2 regions of the Mogibacterium neglectum genome follow, and region 1 is predicted to be linked to the other one. Evidence: predicted binding sites of a transcription regulator. Region 1 holds the regulator's gene; the other holds the start of a gene.
The links. The regulator HrcA, encoded in region 1, represses chaperone genes, less so after heat shock. The targets are predictions, from matches to a motif close to TTAGCACTCNNNNNNNNNGAGTGCTAA.
Positions count from the first base shown of each region.

Region 2: the regulator HrcA is predicted to act here: its motif matches at 1,051-1,077, upstream of clpB (ATP-dependent chaperone ClpB).

Region 1 is NZ_CP128647.1:438,180-441,665, reverse strand. It holds gene dnaK (molecular chaperone DnaK) at 1-549, opposite strand, end outside; gene grpE (nucleotide exchange factor GrpE) at 623-1,249, opposite strand; gene hrcA (heat-inducible transcriptional repressor HrcA) at 1,242-2,291, opposite strand; gene QU661_RS01995 (TDT family transporter) at 2,561-3,481, opposite strand.
Region 2 is NZ_CP128647.1:995,739-999,224, reverse strand. It holds gene miaB (tRNA (N6-isopentenyl adenosine(37)-C2)-methylthiotransferase MiaB) at 1-222, shown strand, start outside; gene QU661_RS04705 (site-2 protease family protein) at 237-974, shown strand; gene clpB (ATP-dependent chaperone ClpB) at 1,137-3,486, shown strand, end outside.

The DNA.
Region 1 (3,486 bases):
TAGTTCAAGCACTGATACATCGAATGTACCACCACCTAAATCGTATACGAGAATCTTCTGTGATCCGTCCGCCTTGTCTAGTCCATATGCTAGCGATGCAGCGGTTGGTTCATTGATAATTCTCTTTACATCGAGTCCTGCAATCTTACCAGCATCCTTTGTAGCCTGTTTCTGTGCATCGGAGAAGTATGCAGGAACTGTGATTACAGCCTCTGAAACCTTTTCTCCGAGGTAAGCTTCAGCATCAGACTTGAGCTTTCCTAATATCATAGCTGAAATATCCTGTGGAGTGTAGCTCTTGCCATCAATCTCTACAGTATAGCTCTCACCCATATGTCTCTTGATAGAAGCGATAGTTCTATCTGGATTAGTTATAGCTTGTCTCTTAGCAGTCTCTCCTACTAGTCTCTCACCATTTTTAGTGAATGCAACTACAGATGGAGTAGTTCTTGAACCCTCTGCATTTGCGATTACCACTGGTTCTCCGCCCTCTAGAACGGCTACACAACTATTTGTTGTTCCTAAATCAATTCCAATTATCTTGCTCATTTTTTTACTTCCTTTCATATAAGAAATCTTAATTTACTAAATTTATGTACACGTCTTTCATGCTATCGCACTACTACTTTGCGACGGTAACCATCGACGGTCTAATGACCTTTCCATTAAGGGTATATCCCTTCTGAAGCACACTGCAAACCTTGTTGCTACCGTACTCCTCACTATCCGCTGTCATAACTGCGTTATGCATGTTAGGATCGAAATCTTCACCCAAAGCTTCAACTTCCAAAAGCCCAGACTTAGTTAACACTCCAAGCAATTGATCAAAGATCAGTTTCATTCCCTTTGCATATCCTTCTACGTCTGCCGAAGCATCGCTTGCGAGTGCTCTTTCGAAATTATCTAGAACCTCGAGTAGTTCAGTTACAATCTTCTCATTTGCATACGCATGGATGTCAGACTTTTCCTTTGCCACTCTCTTCTTGTAATTCTGAAACTCTGCCATCAATCTGATGTATTTTGTATCACCGTTCTCTTCAGCTTCCGCTTTCTTGCTATCATCTTCGGCAGCAGTCTCCTCACCATTTCCTTTGGCGTTTTCGGAGGATTTAGGCTGCTCCTCTTTTTGCGGTGCTTTTTCATTTTCTATATTGTCATCTATTGATTCTGATGTTTCAGCCTTAATCTCTTCTGTCACCTTTGTCTGATCTTCAGCTTGATTGATATTAATCTTTTTCTCTTCAGTCATCCTTAATTTCCTTTCCTTCACTTAGTAAGAACGATTTACTGAGGTTCTCAGTTAAGTACTCCATAATTGAAGTAACCTCACTGTAGTTCATGCGTGTCGGTCCGATTACACCAATCTTTCCTATCAATTTACCATCTACGTGATATGTCGCTGTTACTAGAGAACAATCTTTCATCGAAGAATCGCTATTTTCATCTCCTATAGTTACGATTATTCCATCGTCACGCTGAAGCATATCCTTAGCAAATTCATCCTTCTTGCTAACTAGCTCGATAAAAGCTTTCGCCTTATCAATGCTGCTGTACTCAGGAATATTGAATATATTAGTCAAGCCTTCCATGTAGAGATTGACATTGAGCATGTCCTCAAGTGTCTTCATGAAATTAGGCATAATCTTACTTGCCAACGGACTCATCGCTTCGAGGTCAGAATTGAAATCTGCGATAATCGATTTCTTAAGGGCCTCATCTATCGTATTTCCCTTATAGTTATATGTCATCGACTTGCTCAAAACTTCTAGAGCCTCAGGCGTATAAGCAACATCCACTTTAAGCGTAGTATTGTTAACATTACCTGTATCCGAAACTATCATCAACACGATTGTGGCTTCATCTACCGGAAGCAGCCTTATGAACTTTAGCGTGTCACAGTTTGCTGATGGTGTCATCGCAAAGGATGCAAGCTTTGTAATATCCGATAAAAGCTCCGCAGCCTGCTGAAGAGTCTGATTAAACTCAGCCACACTAACCTGCATTCTCTCGTTAATAATCTCTTTTTCCTCTAGTGAAAGATCGTGCTTACTCATTAGACTATTTACATAAAGTCTATAAGCTTTATCAGAAGGTACACGACCTGCCGAAGTATGAGGATGAGTTAAGTATCCAAGCTCTTCTAAATCAGCCATCTCATTTCTAATCGTCGCTGGGCTGACGCCTAATCCATACTTCTTAGCAAGTGACCGCGAACCGACAGGCTCCGCACTTTTAACGTAATCAGTAATAATTGCTTGGAGGATCTGAAGCTTTCTCTTACTTATATCCATTGCTCTCCCTCCTGTCCTCAAGATTTTGTTAGCACTCATTAATACGGAGTGCTAATCACTACACATAGTCTACTATCACAGTCTCAATGTGTCAACACATAAAATTGAATACTATATGTTTTTTTCGTGAAATACACATCAGCGTATGTTCACACTAAAATAGACCTCGGTCATATGCCGAGGTCTATCAATATTAATCTCAGATGCTTCTTTTTAGAAGATTACTCTCTTGCCTTTTTGCAACAGTTCTGCTTATTGATGCATTTACGTTATTTGCCCTCATGACCTGCATTCCCAGCAAATATAAACACCATATACTTCACATACACAAATGCTACGAACGCTGTTGCTATAACCGTCTCAGCTAGAACTATGTTGCTTAACCATGAAAGCGGATGCCCCATGAGAGCAGAACATGCCATAGTTTGCTTGGTAGCAATCGCACTGATTACAAATGGGAACGTAAATCCTGCAAAGCTTGGATAGAATTTCTTTAACAATCCAAGGGAGACAACTAGAGAATATACATACAGTACTGTTGCGACTACAAACATCACCATAAGCAGTGTAAAGTTCTTAACCTGAACTGACTGAATGTATGCCGCGATACAAAGGCTCATAGGTGCTGCAAATATCCCACTGAGTGGTTTAACTGGTTCTGGCAGTGGGTGTGCCACATACCTCTTGATAACTATTACCAGAAGCGGTATCAGCGTAACTAGACCAAACCAAAATGTCGCTGCTCCAAATCCAATCTTTTCATACGCAGGTGCAGTAACTCCAGCAACTGCAATTCCTACATATACGATAAACCAGGTCGTGAAAACATTCTTCTGATCGTATTTCAGTAGGAACTTCGCTGTGAAATATACGATTAGAATGACATGTAATACTATAGCGAATATCCAGACAAAGTATGCGCCTTGCCCGATAAATGGTTTAACGTATGTGCTGAGTATCATCAGCGCCATAGGGAAAGTAGCTGCCACCCCAGCCATAACAGGAGTATCCAAATCTTGTTTTATTGTACCCGGATATTTTACGAGCTTTAATAGTATTAAGATCAACAAAAATGCTGCCAAAATTCCGCAAACGTTTCGAACTGTCTCCGAATAACTCTGCAGTAGATTTCCGAGGGCAGCCGTTCCGAGCATCACACCACATATGGGAAAAGGTACTTTCTTAATCATAATCA
Region 2 (3,486 bases), 560 kb from region 1:
GTTACAAACAAATATTCGCTGGAGATGAATAAACGACTTTCAGATAAAACCGTCAAAGTGCTTATTGATGGTTCTAGCCGCAAAGATGATAAATCATATTCAGGCAGGACAGATGGATTTAAACTCGTAAATGTTTCTTCAGGAAGAAACATAACCGGCCAACTTGTAGATGTTAAAATCACTGATTGTAAAACTTTCAGCATCGATGGTGTACTTGTATAAAATAGGATGATGATATGAAAGATAATTTTAAAAATTTACTTCGCTCCGGACCAGGAATTATATTAATTCTTTTATTGGTTACGAATTTCTTAGATGGAGGACTTAGAAATCCAAAGGAATACTTCTTTGACATGCTTCTTACCTTGCCGGGCATTATAGTAGGGCTTTCCTTTCACGAATTTGCACATGCTTTTGCATCTAATGCATTTGGTGATCCTACACCAAGGCTGCAGGGTAGATTAACTGTAAATCCTACAAAACATATTGATCCATTTGGATTCGCGGCACTGGTATTTTGTGGATTTGGTTGGGGGATTCCTGTTCAGATTGATAATCGTTACTATAAACATCCTAGATTAAATGAGTTTATAGTGTCTATCGCAGGCGTATCTATGAATTTTCTTATAGCGATAGTTTTCTCCTTTATAACGAGATTTTCGATTAATATGTGGGGCAAAGAAGTCATACTAGAAGATTCGTTGCAAGGGATAATAACAAAGATATTCCTATATGTTGTAATGGTTAATATAACACTGATGGTATTTAACCTTATTCCTGTACCGCCACTTGATGGATTTGGATTAGTTACAGAACTCTTTAATCTTCGCAAAACAAGCTGGTACAGTACGGTGTATCAGTATGGTGGCATCATATTACTGTTAATGCTACTATTCGGTCTTGTGAACAAGATACTTCATCCGTTAACTAGTGGTATTTACTCAGCTATACTCAATGGTATTATCTTGGCCTAATCTTCGTTCTATGAGGAATAAACTACAGAAATTAAAGAATAAGATTTACATCTTCACACAATCATCACGTTAATTATTAGCACTCGTCACAGACGAGTGCTAAATTATTACTGTAAGCAAATGTATTGTTTATAATAAAGTAATTAATTAAGGAGGAAGGCAATGAATATTGAAAAATATACTCAGAAAATGCAAGGTGCCATTCTCGATTCGCAAAGTATAGCTAATTCGTATGGACACCAGCAATTAGAAATTGCACATGTTCATTATGCAGTAATAAGTGACGGTGATGGTTTGATTCCTAAGCTTTTGGAGGCAATGAATGTTGATGTCAAGTCACTAAAAGCTGATTTGAAATCAAATCTTGAAAAGCTTCCAAAAGTAAGTGGCAGCTCCACTCAATTATATATGAGTTCTGAGCTTAACAACGTGCTTACTAAAGCCGAAAAAATTGCAAGTGATTTTAAGGATGATTATGTAAGTGTTGAGCATTTATATCTTGCAATTCTTGAGTCTAACAATCAAGAAGTTAATGGATTAATGAGCAAGTATGGTATTAACAAGGATGAATTTATGAAGGCTCTGACTATGGTTAGAGGAAATCAAAGAGTTACAAGTCAGAATCCTGAGGATACTTATGATGCTTTAAATAAATATGGTACAGATTTAGTAGATGCTGCAAGAAAAGGTAAACTCGACCCAGTTATAGGAAGAGATCTCGAGATTAGAAGAGCTATAGAGATTATTTCTAGAAGGACGAAAAATAATCCAGTTTTGATTGGTCAACCTGGAGTTGGTAAGACTGCTGTTGTAGAGGGACTCGCTCAGCGTATTGTAAATGGTGATGTTCCTGATGGACTCAAGGGAAAGACAATCTTCTCTCTTGATATGGGGTCGCTGATTGCTGGTGCTAAATATAGAGGTGAGTTTGAAGAACGTCTGAAGGCTGTTTTAAATGAAATAGATAAGTCAGATGGTAATATTATTCTCTTTATAGATGAGATTCATACTATCGTTGGTGCTGGAAAAACTGAAGGCTCGATGGATGCAGGAAATCTTCTCAAGCCAAAACTTGCTAGAGGTGAGCTGCACTGCATAGGTGCTACGACACTTGATGAGTACAGAAAATATATTGAGACAGATGCAGCGCTTGAAAGACGATTCCAAAAGGTTATGGTCGATGAACCATCTGTTGAGGATACCATTTCCATTTTAAGGGGGCTCAAAGAAAAGTTTGAGATACATCATGGTGTTAGAATCACTGATAATGCACTGATCGCGTGTGCAACATTATCTAATAGATACATAAGTGATAGGTATTTACCAGATAAGGCAATTGACTTGATGGACGAAGCAGCTGCTAGAATTAGAACTGAAATAGATAGTATGCCTTCGGATCTTGATCAGATATCTCGTAAAATCATGCAGCTTGAAATCGAGAAACAAGCACTTTCCAAAGAGGATGATAAGGCTAGCAAGAGTAGATTAGATGCAATTAGCGAAGAGCTAGCAAACCTTAAGACTGAGAATGACGAGCTCATGGCTAAATGGTCAAATGAGAAAAATATGATTCAAGAGCTTAAAAATAAGAAGCTCAAGCTAGATGAGCTACGCCATGAAATCGAGAGTGCGGAGCGTGAATATGATTTAGAGAAGCTTGCTAAGTTAAAGTATGGTGAGTTACCAGCTCTAGAAAAAGAGATTGAAGATTTAAAGAATAAGACAGAACAGGCAAATGAGAGCAGAATGCTCCGTGAAGAGGTTGGTGAAGAAGAAATTCAAGCAGTAATCTCCGAGTGGACAGGTATTCCGGTAAGTAAGCTCGCTGAATCTGAACGTGAAAAATTACTTCACCTAGAGGATATTCTTCATAAGAGGGTAATCGGTCAGGATGAAGGTGTAAGAGCTGTTTCAGAGGCAATTTTGAGGGCTCGTGCAGGGCTTAAGAATGAGAACCGTCCAGTTGGCTCATTTATATTCTTAGGACCTACTGGTGTAGGTAAGACGGAGCTCGCTAAGGCGCTTACAGAGACACTTTTTGACACTGAAAAGAATTTAATAAGAATTGACATGTCAGAATATATGGAGAAGCACACGGTCTCAAGATTAGTAGGATCTCCTCCAGGATATGTAGGATATGATGAAGGTGGACAGCTAACTGAAGCTGTAAGAAGAAAGCCATACAGTGTCATACTGTTTGACGAAATCGAGAAAGCTCATCCAGATGTATTTAATATACTTCTTCAATTGCTAGACGATGGAAGACTTACAGACAATCAGGGAAGGACAGTGGATTTTAAGAACACGATCATTATCATGACTTCTAATCTACCCGAATCTCAGCTTAAGACATTCTTTAGACCAGAGTTTCTCAATAGAATAGACGATATAGTAGTATTTAAATCGCTTACAGTTGAACAAATAGAAAAGATTGTCGATTTAATTATTGAATCACTCGTAAAAAGACTTGAAGAACGAGGCATAGGTCTTGAACTTACAGAAGACGCAAGGC